DNA from 4 places in the Streptomyces sp. NPDC050560 genome. Region 2 is predicted to be linked to each of the others. Evidence: riboswitches for the same ligand, from Rfam matches in the RefSeq annotation. Region 2 holds a riboswitch; each other region holds the start of a gene.
What was found. A riboswitch is a leader RNA that binds a small molecule or an ion and turns the genes downstream of it on or off. The one in region 2 is predicted to bind cobalamin.
Positions count from the first base shown of each region.

Region 1: linked by a shared signal. The riboswitch ahead of ACIBIW_RS05745 (CbtB domain-containing protein) and the one ahead of metE (5-methyltetrahydropteroyltriglutamate--homocysteine S-methyltransferase) in region 2 are both predicted to bind cobalamin.
Region 3: linked by a shared signal. The riboswitch ahead of ACIBIW_RS33315 (ABC transporter substrate-binding protein) and the one ahead of metE (5-methyltetrahydropteroyltriglutamate--homocysteine S-methyltransferase) in region 2 are both predicted to bind cobalamin.
Region 4: linked by a shared signal. The riboswitch ahead of ACIBIW_RS12720 (ribonucleoside-diphosphate reductase subunit alpha) and the one ahead of metE (5-methyltetrahydropteroyltriglutamate--homocysteine S-methyltransferase) in region 2 are both predicted to bind cobalamin.

Region 1 covers NZ_JBITGT010000002.1:229,242-234,411, reverse strand. The annotation lists gene ACIBIW_RS05765 (FtsX-like permease family protein) at 1-155, shown strand, start outside; gene ACIBIW_RS05760 (MASE1 domain-containing protein) at 255-1,259, opposite strand; gene ACIBIW_RS05755 (PP2C family protein-serine/threonine phosphatase) at 1,585-2,424, shown strand; gene ACIBIW_RS05750 (CbtA family protein) at 2,520-3,320, opposite strand; gene ACIBIW_RS05745 (CbtB domain-containing protein) at 3,332-3,568, opposite strand; cobalamin riboswitch at 3,605-3,730, opposite strand; gene ACIBIW_RS05740 (histidine phosphatase family protein) at 3,831-4,388, shown strand; gene ACIBIW_RS05735 (class I SAM-dependent methyltransferase) at 4,499-5,170, shown strand, end outside.
Region 2 covers NZ_JBITGT010000003.1:251,740-256,909, reverse strand. The annotation lists gene metE (5-methyltetrahydropteroyltriglutamate--homocysteine S-methyltransferase) at 1-2,114, opposite strand, end outside; cobalamin riboswitch at 2,260-2,479, opposite strand; gene ACIBIW_RS08555 (AfsR/SARP family transcriptional regulator) at 2,715-5,170, shown strand, end outside.
Region 3 covers NZ_JBITGT010000020.1:63,319-68,488, forward strand. The annotation lists gene ACIBIW_RS33300 ((2Fe-2S) ferredoxin domain-containing protein) at 1-58, opposite strand, end outside; gene ACIBIW_RS33305 (ABC transporter ATP-binding protein) at 55-903, opposite strand; gene ACIBIW_RS33310 (FecCD family ABC transporter permease) at 900-1,994, opposite strand; gene ACIBIW_RS33315 (ABC transporter substrate-binding protein) at 1,991-2,995, opposite strand; cobalamin riboswitch at 3,072-3,273, opposite strand; partial or broken gene ACIBIW_RS33320 (iron chelate uptake ABC transporter family permease subunit) at 3,444-3,704, opposite strand; gene ACIBIW_RS33325 (aspartyl/asparaginyl beta-hydroxylase domain-containing protein) at 4,224-4,976, shown strand.
Region 4 covers NZ_JBITGT010000005.1:107,217-112,386, forward strand. The annotation lists gene ACIBIW_RS12700 (ROK family protein) at 1-5, opposite strand, end outside; gene ACIBIW_RS12705 (CAP domain-containing protein) at 301-798, shown strand; gene ACIBIW_RS12710 (chitinase) at 839-1,561, shown strand; gene ACIBIW_RS12715 (glycoside hydrolase family protein) at 1,573-2,442, shown strand; cobalamin riboswitch at 2,521-2,651, shown strand; gene ACIBIW_RS12720 (ribonucleoside-diphosphate reductase subunit alpha) at 2,766-5,170, shown strand, end outside; gene ACIBIW_RS12725 (ribonucleotide-diphosphate reductase subunit beta) at 5,162-5,170, shown strand, end outside.

The DNA of each region.
Region 1 (5,170 bases), on a different contig from region 2:
TGGTCCGCACCGACGCCACGCTGCCGGACCAGGGCCCCGGGATCTGGCTGGCGGTCGCGGGCATCGGCGCCGCGGCGACCCTGGTGACCGGGCTCGTCACCACCCGGCGGGCGCTGCACACCCCGGCCGTGTCGGCGGTGGCGGTGGCCGCCTGAGCCCCCGGCGGGCGGGCCGCTCACCCACCGCCGCCCCGCACCGGCACCGGGCACCCCCGAGAGGGCAGTCGCACCCCGCGACTGCCCTCTTCGCGTGCCTCACAGCTCCGTGCTGCCGCGCCGCGTGGCCTCGTCGCGCAGCGGCCAGTGCGCGACGGAGGCGCCCGGAGTGAGGTAGTCGACGACCTCGGCCAGCTCGAAGCAGACCTGCTCGATCCGCAGCCTGACCTTGAGCTGCTCGGTGACCAGGGTGGACAGCAGCAGCGAGGTCACCACGGCAGAACCGTTGAACGCCTGCACGAACCACATGCGCTCGGTCACCGACTGCACCGAGAAGAGGCCGCGGCTGTCCGTCGCCGCCTCGGTCACCAGGATGGCGGTGTACAGCACCGTCGGCGCGGCTCCCGGCATCCGGAAGCGCAGGGCGCTCCAGATCACCATGGGGAACATCACGAAGAGCAGCCGGGTGCCGGTGAGCGTGATGAGGGGCGTCGCCACGAGCACCACGGCGCCCAGCAGCGTCGCCTCCACCATCCGGCCGAGAGAGCGCTCCTCCGGCACGAGGCCCCTGCCCCGTACGAGCATCAGCAGCAGCGGCGTCAGGAGCAGCACGCCGAGCACGTCCCCGGCCCACCACACGGACCACACCGCCCAGAAGCCGCCGGGCTGGATGCCGCCCTTGTACGCCTGGAGGGACGCCCCTACCGAGGCGCTGATCACCATCCCGGCGAAGCCGCCGAGGAACACCAGCGAGAGCCCGTCGCGCAGCCGGTCCATCTGGGGCCTGAAGCCGACCCTGCGCAGCAGCCACCAGGACAGCAGCACGGCGCAGGTGCTGCCCACGGAGATCGCGATGCCCTCGGGCTTGAAGGGCGACCCCGTCAGATAGATCGACAGCGCCCCCATCAGCACCCCGGGCCACATCCGCACGCCCCACAGCAGCAGCGCGGCGAGGGCCACCCCCATCGTCGGCCACATCGGGGTGACGACGACTCCGTCGATGGTCAGCCGCTTCAGCAGGCCGAGACGGCCCGTCCCGTAGTACGCCGCCGCGAGGACGATCCATCGCAGGGGCCACGACCACCAATCCGATCTGCTGCGCACCCCGTCATGAGATACCGCGTCGGCGCCCGCCGCGGCCAGGACACGCGGCAGGTCCGCCGGGGGACGCAACCGCCGCGGGGCGGGCCCGCACGGTCCCGGCGGGCAGAACGGCCGGGACCTTCCTAGGATGAAAGGCGGCGCTCGCACGCACGTCCGTCGCCACGGCCGACGCGATCCACGCCCCCGGCACGGTCCGCACCCGCGGCGCCCCGGCGCACCCCGCCGGAACAACCCGTACCCGACCGTCCTCCGCAGGAGGCCCTACGCCACCGTCCCCCCGCAGGAACCGGGGCCCGCGGGCCCCGGGTGAGCTTCGGAGCGGCCCATGCCCTGGCGACGCCGTCGCACAGGTTCGGCGAGCGCCGACGACCTGCTGAGCCGTCTCGACAGCCTGACGGCCCAGGCGAGGGAGCGCGTCGAGTTCCAGCAGGCCCGGGTGGAGCTGGCGGAGGCACTCCAGAACGTGATGCTGCCCAGCGAGCTGCCCGCCGCCCCCGGGCTGCGCACCGCGGCCCGCTACACCCCCGCGCGGCACGGCCTGGACATCGGCGGCGACTGGTTCGACGGCTTCCCGATGGCGGACGACAGCTACGCCTTCTCCATCGGGGACGTCCAGGGCCACGACGTGGAGGCCGCCGCCTTCATGGGGCAGGTGCGGATCGTGCTGCGTGCGGTGGCGACCGCGGTCACCGACCCGGGGGAGATCCTGTCCCGGGCGAACGACCTGCTGCACACGGTCGGCCTGGAACTCTTCGCGACATGCAGTTTCTTCCGTTTCGACCCGGTCGGCTGGGAGCTGCTGGGGGCCAGGGCCGGGCATGTTCCGTCGGTGTGGGCGACGGTCGACGGCCGCTCGGGGATCGCGGAGGACGAGGGCGGGCTGCCGCTGGGTGTGATGGCGGGCGCGCGGTACCCGGTGACCCGGCACCGGCTGACGGCCGCGGGGGCGTTCGTCCTGGTCACGGACGGGGTGGTGGAGGGCCCCTCGTATCCCCTTGAGGAAGGTCTCGAACGGGTGCGCGGCGTGGTGGGCTGCCATCCGGACGCGGACCCCGACGACCTCGCGGGCGCGGTGATGCGCATGGCCGAGTCCGTCGGCCACGCCGACGACGCGGCGGTCCTGGTACTACGGCACGACGCGGCCCCGGCACGCAGGGCGGCTTAGAACCACGGCGCGTACCGGCACCGGCACCCGTCCGCGCATACCGGCACCGGTCCGCGCGGGGCGGCGCCCTCCCCCGCACGGCAGGGCGCCCCGCCTCACCCCGCCGCCCTCCCCTCCGCCGCCTCGACGCGCCCCGCGCCCTCGGCACCCGCGGGGGCCGCCGCGCCGCCGTGGGCCGTGTCGGGGTCGGCGGGCCGCAGCAGCCGGTCCGCGAGCGTGGCGAAGACGAGGCCGAAACCGGCCCACATCACGAGCTGGATGGCGAGCGCCGCCACCCGGAACCGCCACAGCAGCATCGCCGGGAAGTCGGAGGGCACCTCGTTCACCGACGGCAGGAACGCGTACGCGAGGCCGACGAGGACCACGAAGCCCGCCCCCGCCGCCAGCGTCGCGTACCAGGCGCCGAGCCGCGGCGCGAGCCGCCTGCCGACGGCCACGGAGCCCAGCGCGAGCAGCACGCCGAGCAGCATCATCAGGAAGTAGAGCGCGGTGCGCCTGCCGATCGTGCCGGGGTCGCCGACCGACGGCGGGTTGGCGGGGTACTTCAGGAACGGCACCAGGTAGACCGCGGTGAAACCGGCCCCGGCGACCAGCAGCGCGGTCGCCCGCGGCCCGAAGCGGCCGAGCCTGCCGAGCGCGAAGCAGTACGCGAGGGCCGCGATCCCGCCGAAGGCGACCCCGTAGACCAGGACGCCGGTGGCGAGCCCGGCGGTGGACTGGAGGGAGCGGCTGACGACCTCCATCCCGTGTTCGTGGGAGTGCGCGTCCTCGAAGGCGATCGCGGAGTCGACCCGCGGCTCACCCAGGAGGTACGCGACGACGAAGGCGAGCACACCCGCGGCGAGCCCCGCGAGCATCCCGCGCACCAGAAGCTTTCCGACGGCGGTGGAGTTCACCCTTCCCCCGCTCAGTGGCAGGGGAAGCCGAGCAGATGCCGGCCGTCGTGCACCCACTCGTGGATGTCGGTGCCGGAGAAGAGTGAGGTGGCGCCCTGCTCGGCGCCGACGAAGTAGAGCAGTACGAGCATCAGTACGCCGACGAAGACGGCCCAGGGCAGTATCGCCCTGACGGGGAGCCGCAGCGGCGGGTTGTCCTCGGCGGGGGTGGCCCGGCCGGTGGCCGGAGGGGCGTACGACTGCGCCATGATGAGACCTCCTGCGGGGAACTCGCGTCCCGATAGGTGGAGCCTTGGCGTGACGACGGGTCTGGCTCGCCCGGCCTTGGCCGGGCATACAGTGGCGCGACCGCCCCGGTCTCGCACCGGGTTCCGTCGTGACGCGCGAATATCACCGGAACCGTACCTCCCGCCCGCGACCCGGCCAAGACCGCCTCACCCGCGGCCATCCCCGGTGGGAGGCCCCCGAATCCGGTGAATCCGGGCCGCTTTGGGCAAGGAAGGCCCCGCGTTGACCACCCGTGTGACCCTCGTCTCCGCCGCCGCGAGCACCGCGCTCGCCACCGCCGCCTTCGAGGACGGCCACCCCCTCACCCCGGAGGGCCGCGCCGCCGCAGAGCGCGCCGCGTGCCGTCTGCCGGCGGCCGGGCGCGCGGCGGCCTCCGGCACCGTGCGCTGCGCCGAGACGGCCGCCGCCCTCGGTCTTGAGGCCGCCCCACTGCCCGCGCTCGCGGGCCGCGACGTGGGCGCCTGGCGGGGCAGGACCCTCGACGCGCTCGCCGCCGCGGAGCCCGCCGCCGTGTCCTGTTGGCTCGCCGAGCCCGGCTTCGCGCCGCCGGGCGGCGAGCCGCTGACCGCGCTGTGCGCCCGGGTCTCCGGCTGGCTCGCGGGCCTGCCGACGGGGCGGGCGCTCGCCGTCGTCGAGCCCGACGTGGTACGGGCCGCCCTCGTGACGGCGCTCGAACTGCCCGCCGCCGCCTTCTGGCGCCTGGACGTGCGCCCCCTGACGGCGACCGTGCTCACCGGCCGCGAGGGCCGCTGGAACGCGCTGGTCGGCAGCCCCCTCTGACACCGCGTCGGCCCCGGTCACCGCCCGCGCCGCGGCCCTCCCCTGGACCCTCCGCGCGGGCGCGATATTCGCGCGCCGCCCCGCGCCACGGCATGCCAGGCTTGCGGCCCATGCGTTCCTTTGACGAACTGGTCGCGGAGGCCGACGAGGTCTCCGTCGACGGCTGGGACTTCTCCTGGCTCGACGGGCGTGCCACCGAGCAGCGGCCGTCCTGGGGCTACCAGCGGCTGATGGGCGAGCGGCTCGCGCGGGTGCGCTCGGCGCTCGACATCCAGACCGGCGGCGGCGAGGTGCTCGCGGGCGTCCCGCACCTGCCCCCGCTGATGGCCGCCACCGAGTCCTGGCCGCCCAACCTCGCCCGCGCCACGGCGCTGCTGCACCCCAGGGGCGCGGTGGTGGTGGCGGACTCCGACGAGCCGCCGCTGCCCTTCGCCGACGGCGCCTTCGAGCTGGTGACGAGCCGCCATCCGGTACGCGTGTGGTGGCGGGAGGTCGCCCGGGTGCTGCGCCCCGGGGGCACCTACCTGTCCCAGCAGGTGGGCCCCGGCAGCGTCGGGGAGCTGACGGAGTACTTCTGGGGCCCCCAGCCCGCGCCGGAGGAGATGCCGCGCAGGCCGCAGGCGGCGCGCGCGGAGGCCGAGGAGGCCGGGCTCGACGTCGTCGACCTGCGGTACGAGCGGCTGCGCATGGAGTTCTGCGACATCGGCGCCGTCGTCTACTTCCTGCGCAAGGTGATCTGGATCGTCCCCGAGTTCAGCGTCGCCCGCCACCACGGCCTGCTG
Region 2 (5,170 bases):
CCCGGTCCTGCCTCGCGTGGGTAGCCGTGGGCGGCGAGTTCCCGTGCCACCTGCATGTGGGAGCGGGCGGCTTCGAGGCTGATGACGTCGGCGTCGAGGTCGTCGATCGCCTGCACGATGTCGCCGAACTCGGCGTAGCACATGTGGGTGTGGACCTGGGTGTCGGCGCGTACGCCCGAGGTGGCGAGGCGGAACGCCTCGGTGGCCCAGGCCAGGTAGCCGGGCCGGTCGGCGGCGCGCAGCGGCAGGGTCTCGCGCAGTGCGGGCTCGTCGACCTGGATGATGGAGGTGCCCGCCGCCTCCAGGTCGCCCACCTCGTCGCGCAGTGCGAGGGCGACCTGGCGCGCGGTGTCGCCGAGCGGCTGGTCGTCGCGGACGAAGGACCAGGCGAGCATGGTGACGGGCCCGGTGAGCATGCCCTTGACGGGCCGGTCGGTCAGGGACTGGGCGTACGTCGTCCAGCGCACCGTCATCGGCTGCGGCCGTGACACGTCCCCGGCGAGGATCGGCGGGCGCACGTACCGGGTGCCGTACGACTGCACCCAGCCCTGCTGTGTGGCCAGGTATCCGGTGAGGCGTTCGGCGAAGTACTGCACCATGTCGTTGCGCTCCGGCTCGCCGTGCACGAGGACGTCGAGCCCCGTCCGCTCCTGGAAGGCGATGACGTCCCGGATCTCGGCCGCGACGCGCTCCTCGTAGCCCGCGGTGTCGGTGCGTCCTGCGCGCAGGTCGGCGCGGGCGGCGCGCAGCGCGCCGGTCTGCGGGAAGGAGCCGATGGTGGTGGTCGGCAGCAGGGGCAGGCCGAGGCGGGCGCGCTGGGCGGCGGCGCGGGCCGCGTAGGGGCGGGCGCGGCGGGTGTCAGCGCCGGTGATCGCCTCGGCGCGGGCGCGTACGGCGGGGTCGCGGGTGAGGGGGGACTCCAGCCGGGAGGCGAGGGCGCTCCTGTTCGCCGTGAGTGCGCCGTCGATCGCGTCGACGCCGTGGGTGAGGCCCTTGGCGAGGGTGGCGGCCTCGGCGGTCTTCTGGCGGGCGAAGGACAGCCAGCGCAGCACCCCTGGGTCGATGTCGGGCTCGGCGGCGGTGTCGAGGGGGACGTGGAGCAGGGAGCAGGAGACGGAGACGTCGACGCGGTCCGCGAGGCCGAGCAGGACGCCGAGCGTGGTGAGGGACTTGACCAGGTCGTTGACCCAGACGTTGCGGCCGTTCACGACCCCGGCGACAAGACGCCTGCCGGGGAGGCCGCCCGCGGCGGCGAGGGCGGCGAGGTTGTCCTCACCGGTCTCGGTGAAGTCGATGGCAAGACCCTCGACGGGTGCCTTGGCGAGCACGGGCAGGGCGTCGCCGAGGCGGCCGAAGTAGGTCGCGACCAGCAGTTCCGGCCGGTCGGTGCGGGCGCCGAGGTCACGGTAGGCGTGTGCGAGCGCGGCCAGCTCCGCGGGGGTGCGGTCCTGGACGAGTGCGGGCTCGTCGAGCTGCGCCCAGCGGGCCCCGGCCGCGCGCAGGTCCGCCAGGATCTCGGCGTACACGGGCAGCAGCCGGTCCAGGAGGGTGAGGGGGTCGAAGTCGGCGGGGGCGCCGGGGGCGGGCTTGGCGAGCAGCAGGTAGGTGACGGGGCCGACGAGCACCGGGCGGGCGTCGAGGCCCAGGGCGCGGGCCTCGGTCAGCTCCGCGACCTGCCGGGCCGAGTCGGCGGTGAAGACGGTGTCGGGACCCAGTTCGGGCACGAGGTAGTGGTAGTTGGTGTCGAACCACTTGGTCATCTCCAGGGGTGCGACGTCCTGGGTGCCGCGGGCCATCGCGAAGTAGCCGTCGAGGGGGTCGGCGGCGAACGCCTCGCGGTGCCGCTCGGGGACGGCGCCCACCGTGACGGTGGTGTCCAGCATGTGGTCGTAGTAGGAGAAGTCGCCGGTCGGGACCTCGTCGACGCCGTCGTCCACCAGTCGGCGCCAGTTGGCGGCGCGCAGTTCCGCGCCGGTGGTGTGGAGGGCTTCGGCGCTGACGCGGCCCTTCCAGTAACCCTCGATCGCCTTCTTCAGTTCCCGATCGGGGCCCTGGCGCGGGTAGCCGTACACGGTGGCCCGTGCCGCCGTGGTCGTCGGGGGCTTGCTGGTCACGGAGATCTCCTTCGCGAGATGAGTCCCTGGGGTCCCGGGGGACACGGGGGCGCGAAGGGTGGCCGTCCTGGCGGCCCGGCCGTGCGGGTCCGCCTGTGGGTTCGCCGACCCGCCCTCGGGGTCACCGGGATGTCCGCGCGTGAATCGTCGCGCACGGGCAGCGGGCAGGTCTTCGGACTCGCGGGCGCGTCCTCCTCCTGGGGAGAACACCTACTGGCCGTCGCTTCCCAGGCCCTCCAGGGCCCAGTGCGTATGACGGCGGTCGTTCCCACTCACCGCTGCGGGGCAGTCCCGGATTCCCACCGGGTTCCCTCTTACGACACCCCGTCCGGCTGACGGGGCGAACCTGCTGCACCGGCAACCCTACGGCCCCCCTGGTGCCCGGTGGGGCACCTGCCCCGATCGGGGGGTGATGTGCACCACAGCGTTGACATGCGGGGCGTGGGGTGCAACGCGGCGGCGTGTTCCACCCCGGCCGTGGCCGGGACCGGGCTTGCCACCTGGGGCTTGGCTGAATCAAGATGGCGTCCCCGGCGGGCGGAGGGGAGCCCCACACTCCCTGTGGTACGGCCATGCGCGGGGGAACGGGCGGGGAAGGTCATGGCCGGGCTGGAAATCGATGTTCTCGGGCCGTTCACCGTGCGCAGGGACGGCGAACGGGTCCGGGTGGCGTCCGCCCGGCAGCGGGCGCTGCTGAGCGCGCTGGCGCTGCGGGCGGGCCGTACGGTCCCGCTGGACACCCTGGCCCACGCGGTGTGGGGCGACGAGCCGCCGGTGCACGTGCGGGCCAGCCTCTTCACCCTGGTGTACCGGCTGCGCGCACTGGTCGGCGAGGAGTGTCTGCACACCGCCCCCGCGGGGTACCGGCTCGGCGTCCCGCCCGAGCGGGTGGACGTGCTGCGTTTCCAGGGCCTGCTGGACGCCGCGTCCGGCGCGGCGGACGACGCGGAGGCGCACGAGCGCATCGTGGCGGCGCTGGCGCTGTGGCGTGGCGATCCGCTGGTGGACGCCGGGTCGGCGGTGACGGAGGCCGAGTTCGCGGGCGGCCTCACCGAGCGCCGTCTCGGCGCCGTCGAGCGCCGCGCCGATCTCGAACTGCGGCTGCGGCCCGGCCCGCACGGCGAGCTGATCGCCTCCCTGCGCGAGCTGACCGCGCGCCATCCGCTGCGGGAGTCGCTGTGGCGGCGGCTGCTCGCCGCGCTGGGCGCCGCGGGCCGGCAGGCCGAGGCCCTCGACGCGTACGAGACGGTGCGCCGGCTCCTCGACGACGAGCTGGGCACGCTGCCCTCGGCGGAGCTGCGCGCCGTGCACCAGGAGCTGCTGCGCGCGGGCGCGCACACCGATCCCGCACCTGCCGCGGCGGCACGGCACGGCGGGAGCGCCGGGACCGCCGCGGGCGGGGGCGGGCCGCAGGTGGTCCGCAGGCTGCCGCCCGCGCTCGACGGGTTCGTGGGCCGGGAGCGCGAGCTTGCCGTCCTTGACGCCGCCGCGGAGGTGGCGGACGGCGCGGGGCGGGCCGCGATCGTCGTGGTGCACGGCATCGGGGGCGCGGGCAAGACCAGCCTCGCCGTGCGGTGGGCGCACCGCGCGGCCGCCCGCTTCCCCGGCGGCCAACTCCCTATCGACCTGCGCGGTTACGGGCCCGGCACCCCGCTCACCCCGCACCACGCGCTCGGGGTGCTGCTGTCCGCGCTCGGGGTGCACCGCGACCGCATCCCCGCCGGGACGGACGAGCGCCGTGTGCTGCTGCCCGAGGTCCTCGCGGGGCGCGGGGTGCTGCTCATTCTCGACAACGCCCGCGACGTCCAGCAGGTCAGGCCGCTGCTGCCGGGCCCGGGCGGCACCGCCGTCGTCACCAGCCGCAACCGGCTGAGCGGGCTGACCATCAGGGAGGGGGCGCGGTCCGTGCCGCTGGGCGAGATGTCCACGGACGAGGCCCGCACCATGCTCGCGGACGCGGTGGGCGCAGGGCGCGCGGCGGCCGAGCCGGAGGCGGTGCGGCGGCTCGCCGACATCTGCGGGCGGCTGCCGCTCGCGCTGCGGGTCGTCGCGGAGCTGGTGTCGCGGCACCCGGACGCCTCGCTCGCCCACTTCGCGGACACGCTCGCCGAGGACGCCGCGGGGCTCGACGCCCTCGCGGTCGCCGACGACCCGGCGAGCGATCCGCGCACCGTGTTCTCGTGGTCGTACCGCGAGCTGGACGCCGCGGAGGCCCGGCTCTTCCGGCTGTTCAGCCTGGTGCCGGGGGGCCGCGCGGGGGCGGCGGACGCGGCGGCGCTCACCGGTGGCGATGCCGCCGGGGCCCGTGCCGCGCTGGCCTCGCTCGCGGCGCTGCATCTGCTGGAGGAGGAGACACCGGGCCGCTACCGCGCCCACGACCTGCTGCGGGAGTACGCCGCCGAGCGCGCCGCCGCCGAGGAGCCGGCCGCCGAACTCGACGCCGCCCTGGAACGGCTCCTCGTCTGGTACCTGCACACCGCGGGCAGCGCGGTGCGGTCCGTGCACTCCAACTGGTTCGTGCTGGGCGCGCCGTCCGCGCAGGCGACGGCGCCGGTACCGGTGTTCGACGGTGACGTGGCGCGGGCGAGCGACTGGCTGGGCACCTGGCTGCCGGATCTGGTCGCCGCCGTCGCCCGGTGCGCCGAGGAGGGCCGCCACACCGCGCTGGCCCTCCTGATCGCCGACCGGCTGCGCGCCTACTTCTGGGGCAGTCTGCGGATGCCCGAGTGGGAGGTCTCGGCGGAGGCCGCGCTGCGGGTCGCCGACGCCCACGGGGACGCCGCGGCCCGTGGCGCCGCGCGGCTCTGCCTCGCGGACTTCAACGCCCACGCCAACCGCTACGAAGACGCCGTCCGGCTCTACCGGGAGGCCGGGGAACTCGCGGAGGAGGCGGAGCGTTACGATCTGCTCGGCGCCACCCTCAACAATCTGGCGGGCATCCACTGGCGCGCGGGCCGCCTCGCCGAGAGCGCCGACTGCCTGACGCGGGTGCTGGAGTTCAACCGTCGCCTCGGCCGCTTCCACGGCCAGTACAGCAACCACTCCAACCTGTCCAC
Region 3 (5,170 bases), on a different contig from region 2:
GCGACATGCCGACCAGGAGCGTGGCCGGGCGCCGGGTGGGTGTGTCCGGGGGAGTCATCGTGGCTGTCCTTCCGCGAGGAGCCCGTTCCACCGGATGTGCGGCCGGTCGTGGCGTGGGTGGCGTTCGACGGTCGCGTCGACCCCGTAGGCGCGGGCGATGGTGGCGGCGGTGAGTACGTCGGAGCGCGGTCCGTGGGCGATGAGGCGGCCGTCGAGCAGTACGGCGATGTCGTCGCAGTAGGCGGCGGCGAGTTCCAGGTCGTGCAGTGCGGCGACGGTGGTGACACCCAGGCTCCGCACGGTGCTGAGGAAGCCGAGTTGGTGGCGCAGGTCGAGGTGGTTGGTGGGCTCGTCGAGCAGGAGCACCCGGGGCTCCTGGGCGAGTGCGCGGGCGAGTTGCACCCGTTGGCGTTCGCCGCCGGAGAGGGTGGGCCAGGCCCGGTCGAGGAGGTGGCCGATGTCGGCGGCGGCGAAGGCGGCGGTCAGTACCGACCGTTCGTGGTCGGCGGTCGCCGCGCTCACCGGGGCCGGCCAGCGGCCGCGGTGCGGGGTGCGCCCGAGGCCGACGACGTCGCGGACGGACAGCGGGAGGTGGGTGTCGGCCTGCTGCTCCATGAAGGCCACGCGCCGCGCGCGGCGGCGCGGTGTGAGCGAGTGGAGGTCGTGCCCGTCGAGCAGGACACGCCCCGCGTCGGGCCGCATGAGCCCGGCGACCGTGCGCAGCAGCGTCGTCTTCCCCGCCCCGTTGGGACCGAGCAGGCCCGTGACGGCGCCGGGCGCCACGTCGAGGGTGACCCCGTCCAGCAGGACGGCGTCTCCGGCGCGTACGACCAGGCCGTCGGCGCGCAGTACCGCGGGGGCCGCACAGCCCGGGAGCGTGCCGTCCTGTGGTGCCGCGTTCACCGGGGTGCCTGCTCGCTACGGCCCCTGCGCCACAGCAGCCAGGCGAAGAAGGGCGCTCCGAGCCCGGCGGTGACGACGCCGACCGGGATCTCGCGGTCGGGGAGCACGGAGCGTGCCGCGATGTCACTGCCGACCAGCAGCGTGGCGCCCAGCAGCGCCGACACGGGCAGCAGCAGTCCGTGCCGTGGGCCGCAGACGAGCCGTACCAGATGGGGTACGACGAGGCCGAGGAAGCCGATGACGCCCGTGTGGGCGACCAGGCAGGCGGTGACCAGAGCGGCGGTGGCGATGAGAAGCCGGCGGGTGCGCTCCACATGGACGCCGACGGAGCGGGCGGCGGTCTCGCCGAAGGCGAAGGCGTCGAGGTCCCGGGCCGCGGATGTCATCACCGCCGTGCCGGTCAGCGCCACGGCGGCCAGGAAGACGGCGGTGGGCCACCGTACGCCCGCCAGCGAGCCGAGCGTCCACTCCATCACACCGCGCGCGGCGTCCCGGTCGCCGAGGACGAGGACGACGAACGACGTGTACGCGCCGCACATCTGCCCCACCGCGATCCCGGCGAGCACGGTCCTGGCGGCGGACAGCGAGCGGGTACCCGCGCCGGAGAGCGCGAGCACCAGCGCGACGGAGAGCAGGGCGCCGGCGAAGGCGGCCGTGGAGACCGCTCCCGTGGCGGCGGCGCCCGCGCCTCCGAGGCCGAGGACGATCACGCTGACCGCTCCCGCAGCCGCGCCGTCGGAGATGCCGAGCAGATAGGGGTCGGCGAGGTCGTTGCCGGTCAGGGTCTGGAGTACGGCGCCGCAGACCGCGAGGCCCGCGCCGGTGGCGGCGGCCCCGAGGACCCGTGGCAGCCGGAGCTGCCAGACGATCTGGTCGTCGAGCAGCGTCACCGGGGGGTTGCCGAGTCCGAGGCGGCGGGCGACGACGTCGAGCACGGTGCCCGGTGGCTCGTGCTGCGAGCCGACGGCGAGGCCGAGGATCATGGCGGCCAGCAGGACCGCCAGGGCGAGGCACAGGATGGCCGCCGCCCGGCCGGAGCCTGCCGGGCGCGCTGCGGTGTGCGGTGCTGCGGTGCGCGGTGGGGCGGTCATGAGCCGGGGTGCAGCTTCGCCAGCCCGTCCGCCACCCGTGCGGCGCCGTCGGCGAGCAGCACTCCGGGCGTCGACTCGGAGAACGGCACCACCACGAACGCCTTGTGCCGTACGGCGGTGAGCTTGCCGAGGACCGGGTCGTGCTCCAGGTAGCGCATCTTGGAGCGTGCCGTGTCCCAGTCGGCGTCCGCGAGCACGATGACGTCCGGGTCGGCCGCGGCGACCTTCTCCCAGCTCGCGCTCTGCCAGCCGCCCGGCAGCTTCTCGAAGACGTTGCGGGCGCCCACCGCGTCGAGGATGAGCTGGGGCCCGCCGTGGCCCGCGCCGACGTAGGGCGTCTTGGTGTTCGAGTCGTACCAGAGCGCCTTGAGGCCCTTGCCAGCGGCGTCGGTCCTCAGCCCGTCGAGTTCCCGCTTCTGCTGTCGTTCGATCGCGGCGCCCTTCCCGGTGACGCCGAAGAGCTTGGCGACGTCGTTGACCTCGCCCCACACCGTCTCCCAGGACACCGGCGGCACCTGCTTGTCGTCGCCGCAGCCGAACGGTGACAGGTAGGAGGGGATGCCCTCGGCCCGCAGTTCGGCGCGGGTGCCGGCGACCTTGCCGGTGAAGGCGCTTGAGTAGGAGGCGTAGAGGAAGTCGGGGCGGGCCGCGAGCAGTTTCTCCTTCGTCGGGTACTCCTTGGAGAGCACCGGGACGGAGTCGTAGGCCGTCTTCCACTTCGCGGGGATGGAGTCGTCGAGGTAGGCGGTGCCGGCCATACGGGACTGGAGGCCGAGGGCGAGGGCCACCTCGGTGGAGCCCTCGTTGAGGGTGACGAGCCTTCCGGGCGGCGCCTTGACGGTGGCGTCGGTCCCGCAGCTTCGCACGGTGACGGGCGCGGCTGCCTTGGCCGTACCGCCGGAGTCGCTGGATGAGTCCGATGTGCTGGGGGCGGGGGCGCCCGTGCAGGCGCCGAGCGCGACGGCGGACAGGCAGAGCGCCAGCGCGTGGGCGACGCGCACGCGGGCCCGGGGGCGTATGGAACGGTGGGATCTGTACGGGCGCAGACCGATGGGCACGTGTTCTCCAAAACCCTCGTGGAACATGTCGCGCCGTGGCCGGTCTCCTGGCTTCCGCTTCGACACGCCGCGGCCGGCCTTCCCGGGCGGGTCCGTCCCGCCCAGTGGCCCTGACCGGCGGCGAGCCGGTCAGCGGGGGCCGCGGTGCTCCGCGGCAACAGTGGCGAGGGCCGCACCGGACTCCGACCGGTTTCCCGAACACCACGGCAACGGAGAAAATACCAAGTGGGCCGGCGGGCGCCCGGGGCGGCAGGAGTGATCTCGCTCTCCGGGAGGAGGCGATCCACCGCCAGCGTGGCCGGACCGATTTCGGGCAGGGCGCTGCCGGTGCGTGTCCGCAGAAACGACTTCCGGGACGGGGAGACCAGAACCGGCACGTCGAACCGGGCCTTCAACCGTTCCAGGCCGGCCAACGCCAGAAGCGACGGTTCCGGAGCGCCCCCGACGTCGCCACGCCCACCGGTACCTCCTGCGGGTCGAGCACGGTGCGTGCCGCGATGTCCACCCACACCAGGAACACCGCCCCTGCCAGCGTGGTGACGGGCAGCAGACGGGCGTGCGGTGACCGCGTGGGTGGCGCGGGGCAGAACGAGCCCACGAAGCCGATCGCGCCCGCGGCGCTGACCAGGACCGCGGTGAGGACGGCGGCGGCGACGGCCACGTCGCCCCAGTCGGCCCCGCGCAGCGCCCGGCAGCCAGAACAGCAGGCCCCGCGGGCGCGTTCCCGGAGGCGACGGGCGGCCCAGAGGCCGGTTCGCCGCCCTCCAGTGGCGTGGTGGGCCCCGCCCGTCCCCCTCACCGCTGCGCGTCAGCTCCGGATTCGCACCGGATTCCCTGGCCCCGGTTGTGGCACGGACTGGCATGCGGAAGGTAGCGAGGGGGCGCGGGTACCGGTCGGCGAGTTGTGGGGGAGGCCGGGAACCAATGCCCGGACCGGGCCGACTACCCCTGTGTGGAGCGAGGATCGGCGAAGCGGTGTCGAGGAAACGGTGTCAGCGGGAACTTTGGTGCGACGGCGGCCGACTACCAGGACGGCGCCCGATTCGTGTGGCACCACCTCATGAACGACCAGCGCGTCCGGGGCCGGGCGGCAGAGCGGATCGCGGCATCCGCCGGCCGGCGCGACGCGGGACCGGGACAGCCGCTCCAGGGCGAGTTTCAGGGGAGTCGCATGACGCCTGACACAGAAGACGTATTCGCGCGCATCAAGGAGGAACACGGCCGAGATTCCCTGGCCCGGGTGGAGAAGATGCTGGAGCCGGGCCGGGGAGAGCGACACCCGCTTCAGCGGAACGCACGGTGGATCCTGCCGGGCATCTCGCCGACGCCCTGGCACGATCCGTACGGGCACGACGAGATCGTCGCCTTCGCCAGGGAACTGGAGTCGCAGCACGGGGCCATCAAGGCCGAGCTGGCCGACGCGTGGGCGCGGCGCCGCGCGGACTTCCACGACTACCAGCACTATCTGCGCAGCCAGCAGGACTGGCAGGCTCTCCACCTCTACCGAGACGGCGCCCAAGTGCCGCAGGCCGCGCGGATCATGCCCACCGCCTCCCGCGTGCTGCGTGAGTACGCCGTGGACACCGGCCTCATCTGCCCCCTGCTGGAGTGCCACTTCTCCACGCTCCTGCCCGGTGCGGTGGTGCCGGCGCACTGCGACCTGTGGAACTTCACCATCAACCTGCACCTGGCCGTGGACATCCCGCCCGGCTGCCTGATCACCGTGGCGGGAGAGAGCCGTTCCTGGGTGGAGGGCCGCTGCCTGCTCTTCGACTACTCCTTCGAACACGAGGCGCGCAACGACGGAGACCGCCCGCGCACCTGCCTCCTCGCCGATCTGTGGCACCCGGAAACCACACTCCCCGAACGCATGGCGCTCACCACGGTGGTACGGGAAGTCCGCCGACTCCTGGACGGGGCATGACGGCGTCGCGGGGTCCGGGCGAGGCACCGCCGTAGCCAGAGGCGCCGCGGACCCGCCACCGCGCCACGCGGTGCGGGCCTGCCTGCCCGGGGCTCAGGCACTCATGCCTGGCGCGGGTGTGCCCGAGAACACGCGGAACGGACACGGGAACGGATCGGACGCGCCGTCGCCGCGCGTCGGCGATGTGCGTGTGC
Region 4 (5,170 bases), on a different contig from region 2:
GTCATGGCAGGGCGGGCCCCTCCGTGAGTGGGCGTCGCGGACGGCCGGTTCGGCCGCCGCGGAACGGGGCGGAATCAGGAACGTAGGGGCACTCTTTGTGGGTTTCTTGTGAACACCGGCCCCGCGCCGGTGACATGGGCCGCGCACCGCCGGTCCCGGCGCGGACAAAACCGCGGTCGCGGCGGAAAAAATAGCCGCCGCGCCGCACGGAACGGCAGGCTCACGCCCCAGGGCCAGGCGCCGCCCCGCGGTGTGCGCCCGGCCGGAATCCGAGCAGTACGACGGAAGGGAACGGAGCCCATGTCCCTGCCCCGACACCTCGCGGCCGTGGCGGCCCTGGCAGCGGCGGCGACCGCGCTGACGGCCACCCCGGCGGCGTCGGCCACCGCGGCGCCCACGGCGGTCAACCGGCGCGCCCAGGTGATCAAACTGACCAACGCGGAGCGCACGAAGGCGGGTTGTCCCAAGCTGAAGAGCAACGCCGCCCTCGGGAAGGCCGCCCGGCGGCACTCGGCCGACATGGCCAACCACGACTTCGTGGGGCACAACGGCTCGGGCGGCAGCACCCTCGTCTCCAGGGCGCAGGCGGCCGGCTACACCGGCTGGCGCGCGCTCGCCGAGAACGTCGCCGGCGGGCAGCAGACCCCGAAGGCGGTCGTCAAGGGCTGGATGAACTCCCCCGGCCACCGCGCCAACATCCTCAACTGCTCCCTCAAGCACATAGGCGTCGGCTACGCCAAGAAGAGCGGCACCAGGTACGGGACGTACTGGACACAGGACTTCGGCGCGAAGCTCTGAGAACCAGGACCTCGCCGTAGTGACCCAAGGAGCCCCCACCATGCCAAGAGCACGCGCCGTCCAGGCCGCGCTGACCGCCCTCGCCCTGGCGGCGACCGCGAGCGGACTCGCCACCGCCGCCGCGTCGGCCGCCCCCGCGCAGCGCGCCGGCCTCGTCGTGAGCAAGGCGCAGTACAACACGATGTTCCCGAGGCACAAGAAGCTCTACAGCTATGACGGCCTGGTCAAGGCCGCCAAGGCGTTCCCCGCGTTCGCGCACACCGGCACCGCCGCCACCAGGAAGCGCGAGGCCGCCGCCTTCCTGGCCAACGCGGGACACGAGACCAGCGGGCTCATCTACGTCAACGAGCAGAACAAGGCCGCCTGGCCCACCTACTGCGCCGCCGAGCCGTACGGCTGCCCGGCGGGCCGCTCCGCGTACCACGGCCGCGGCCCCCTCCAGATCAGTTGGAACTACAACTACAAGGCGGCGGGCGACGCGTTCCACACCGATCTGCTGCACCACCCGAACCTCGCGGCCCAGAAGCCCGCCGTGACCTGGAAGCTCGCGCTCTGGTACTGGATGACCCAGTCGGGCCCCGGCACCATGACCTCCCACCACGCGATGACCGCGGGCGGCGGCTTCGGACAGACGATCCGCAGCATCAACGGCGCCGTCGAGTGCGACGGCCGCAACCCCGCCCAGGTGCGCGACCGTGTCGCCCGGTACAAGAAGGCCGCCAGGATGCTCGGCGCGGCCCCCGGCAAGCACCTGAGCTGCTGAGAGGAGACCCGATGCGACACACCACGCGCCTCGCCGCCGTGCCGCTCGCGCTCGGCGCGCTGCTCGCCGCCGCGGGCCAGGGCGCCGCGGCCCCCGCCCACGCACCCGGCACGCACCCGCCCGCCGCCACGGCCGCCACGGCCGCCGCGGGGACGAAGAAGGGCGTCAGCGCCTGGCAGTTCCAGGGCGTCAGCAAGGCGCTCACCAACTCCCGGGCGGGCTGGTTCTACACCTGGTCGTCGGGCAGGCTCGGCATCAAGGCGCCGCGCGGCGTCGAGTTCGTGCCGATGATCCATGACGCGGGCTCGGTGACCAAGGCGGAACTGGCCCGGGCCAAGAAGCAGGGCAAAACGCTCCTCGGCTTCAACGAGCCCGACCGGGGCGACCAGGCCAACATGACCGTGAACCGGGCGCTCGACCTCTGGCCCCGGCTCCAGTCGACCGGGCTGCGGCTCGGCGCCCCCTCCGTGGCCACCGGCGGCGACACCCCCGGCGGCTGGCTCGACCGCTTCATGAAGGGCGCCGCCTCCCGCCACTACAAGGTCGACTTCATCCCCCTGCACTGGTACGGAGGCGACTTCGACGCCCAGCGCGCCACCGGCCAACTGCGCGGCTACCTGGCCGCCGTCCACAACCGCTACCACAAGCCGGTCTGGCTCACCGAGTACGCCCTGACGGACTTCTCGTCCGGCACCGCCCGCTACCCCACCCAGGCCCAACAGGCGGCGTTCGTCAAGAAGTCGACGGCGATGCTGCGCTCCCTGCCGTACGTCAAGCGGTACGCCTGGTTCACCCTCTCCACCAGCCGCGGCGACGGCACGGGTCTCTACCGCGGCACCCGGGCCACGAAGGCGGGCGCGGCCTACCGTGCGGTGAAGTGAGCGCGGCCGGGGGCCGGGCCTACGACCGGACCGGCCCCCGGCGACACAATATCTGGGGGTTGCTTGGATAAGCACCCACCAGATGTATGCTCTGATCGCTGCCGCCGCAGGGGAACCCGGTGCGAGTCCGGGACTGTCCCGCAACGGTGAGCGGGCATGCTCACGCATGCCCGCGAGTCCGGTCGCCTGCCGGCAGCGCACCCGTCGGCCCCGGCCGCGGGTGCCGTCGAGTCCGGGCCCCGTGGGATGGGTCGGCGGGCGTGCCGCGGCGTTCCCGCGTACCCCCCTGCCCTCCCACGGCCGTCGTACGAGGGAGAGCACACATGACCATCGCGCCCGCGGCCCCCGCCACCGCGCGCACCGCACCGCCCGGCACCGGCCCCGCAGACGCCCTCGCGCGCGCCGTGGCCGAGGCGTGCACCGGCCTCCGCGACACCGACGGGGACCGGATCGTGGCCGCCGCGCTGCGCGGCGCGGGCGCCGCCCCCGACGAGGCGGAACTGCGCGCGCTCGCCACCGAGGCCGCCGCCGGGCTCATCGCCGAGGACCCGCAGTACTCCCGCGTCGCCGCCAGGCTGCTCGCGCACGACATCGCCGCGGAGGCCGCGGGGCAGGGCGCCGTCTCGTTCTCCGCGTCCGTCGCGGTCGGCCACCGCGAGGGCCTGATCGCGGACGCCACCGCGGGCTTCGTCCGCGCGCACGCCGCACGGCTCGACACGCTCGCCGACCCCGCCCACGACGACCGCTTCGGCTACTTCGGGCTGCGCACGCTGCACAGCCGCTATCTGCTGCGCCACCCGACGACCCGTCAGGTCGTCGAGGCGCCCCAGCACTTCCTGCTCAGGGTGGCGTGCGGGCTCGCGAAGGACGGCGGCGCCGCCGCGGCCGACGAGGTGGCCGAGCTGTACGGGCTGATGAACCGCCTCGAATACCTGCCCAGTTCGCCGACGCTGTTCAACTCGGGCACCCGGCACCCCCAGATGTCCTCCTGCTATCTGCTGGACTCCCCGCAGGACCGGCTCGACTCCATCTACGAGCGCTACCACCAGGTCGCCAGGCTCTCGAAGCACGCGGGCGGCATCGGCATCCCGTACACCAGGGTGCGCTCGCGCGGCTCCCTGATCCACGGCACCAACGGGCACTCGGGCGGCATCGTGCCCTTCCTGCGCACGCTGGACGCCTCGGTGGCCGCCGTCAACCAGGGGGGCCGCCGCAAGGGCGCGGCCTGCGTCTACCTGGAGACCTGGCACGCGGACATCGAGGAGTTCCTCGAACTGCGCGACAACACGGGCGAGGAGGCGCGCCGCACCCACAACCTCAACCTGGCGCACTGGATTCCGGACGAGTTCATGCGCCGCGTCGAGGCCGACACCGAGTGGTCGCTGTTCTCCCCTTCCGACGTGCCGGAGCTGACCGACCTGTGGGGCGAGGAGTTCGACGCCGCCTACCGCGCGGCCGAGGAGCGCGGGCTCGCCGTCAGGCGGCTGCCCGCCCGTACCCTCTACGCCCGGATGATGCGCACCCTCGCACAGACCGGCAACGGCTGGATGACCTTCAAGGACGCCGCCAACCGCACCGGCAACCAGACCGCGGAGCCGGGCCGCGTCATCCACTCGTCGAACCTCTGCACCGAGATCCTGGAAGTCACCGACGACGGCGAGACCGCGGTGTGCAACCTCGGCTCGGTCAACCTCGCCGCCTTCCTCACCGACGACGCCCGCGCCGGGGAGACGGCCGACCCCGCCCTGGCCGTCGACTGGGACCGCCTCGACCGGGCCGTGCGCACCGCGGTGGTCTTCCTCGACCGCGTGGTCGACACCAACTTCTACCCCACCCCCGAGGCCGCGTCCTCCAACGCCCGCTGGCGCCCCGTGGGCCTCGGCGCGATGGGCCTCCAGGACGTGTTCTTCGCGCTGCGGCTGCCCTTCGACTCGCCCGGCGCCCTCGCCCTGTCCACCCGGATCGCCGAGCGGATCATGCTCGCGGCCTACGAGGCGTCCTGCGACCTCGCCGAGCGGCACGGCCCCCACCCGGCCTGGTCCGCCACCCGCGCCGCCCGCGGCGTCCTGCACCCGGACCACTACCCGCCGTCCGTGACCTGGCCCGAGCGGTGGGCCGCGCTGCGGGCCAGGATCGCCGCCACGGGGCTGCGCAACTCGCTGCTGCTCGCCATCGCGCCCACCGCCACCATCGCCTCCATCGCGGGCGTCCACGAGTGCGTCGAGCCGCAGGTGTCCAACCTGTTCAAGCGCGAGACCCTGAGCGGAGAGTTCCTTCAGGTGAACACCTCCCTGGTGGCCGAGCTGAAGCGGCTCGGCAGGTGGGACGAGCACACCAGGCAACTGCTGCGCGAGTCCAACGGCTCGGTACGGGACATGGAAGGGCTCCCCGCCGACGTGCGCGAGCTGTACCGCACCGCCTGGGAGCTGCCGCAGCGCGCGCTGATCGAGATGGCCGCCGCCCGCGCCCCGTACCTCGACCAGAGCCAGTCGCTCAACCTGTTCATGGCCTCGCCCACCATCGGCAAGCTCAGCTCGATGTACGCGTACGCGTGGCGCCGCGGCCTGAAGACCACCTACTACCTGCGCTCCCGGCCGGCCACCAGGATCGCCCAGTCCGCGCGCTCGGCGGCACCGCCGCCGGACGCCGCACCCGCGGCCGCCCCGCCGGAGGCGGAGGCCGTCGCCTGCTCCCTGGAGAACCCCGAGTCCTGCGAGGCATGCCAGTG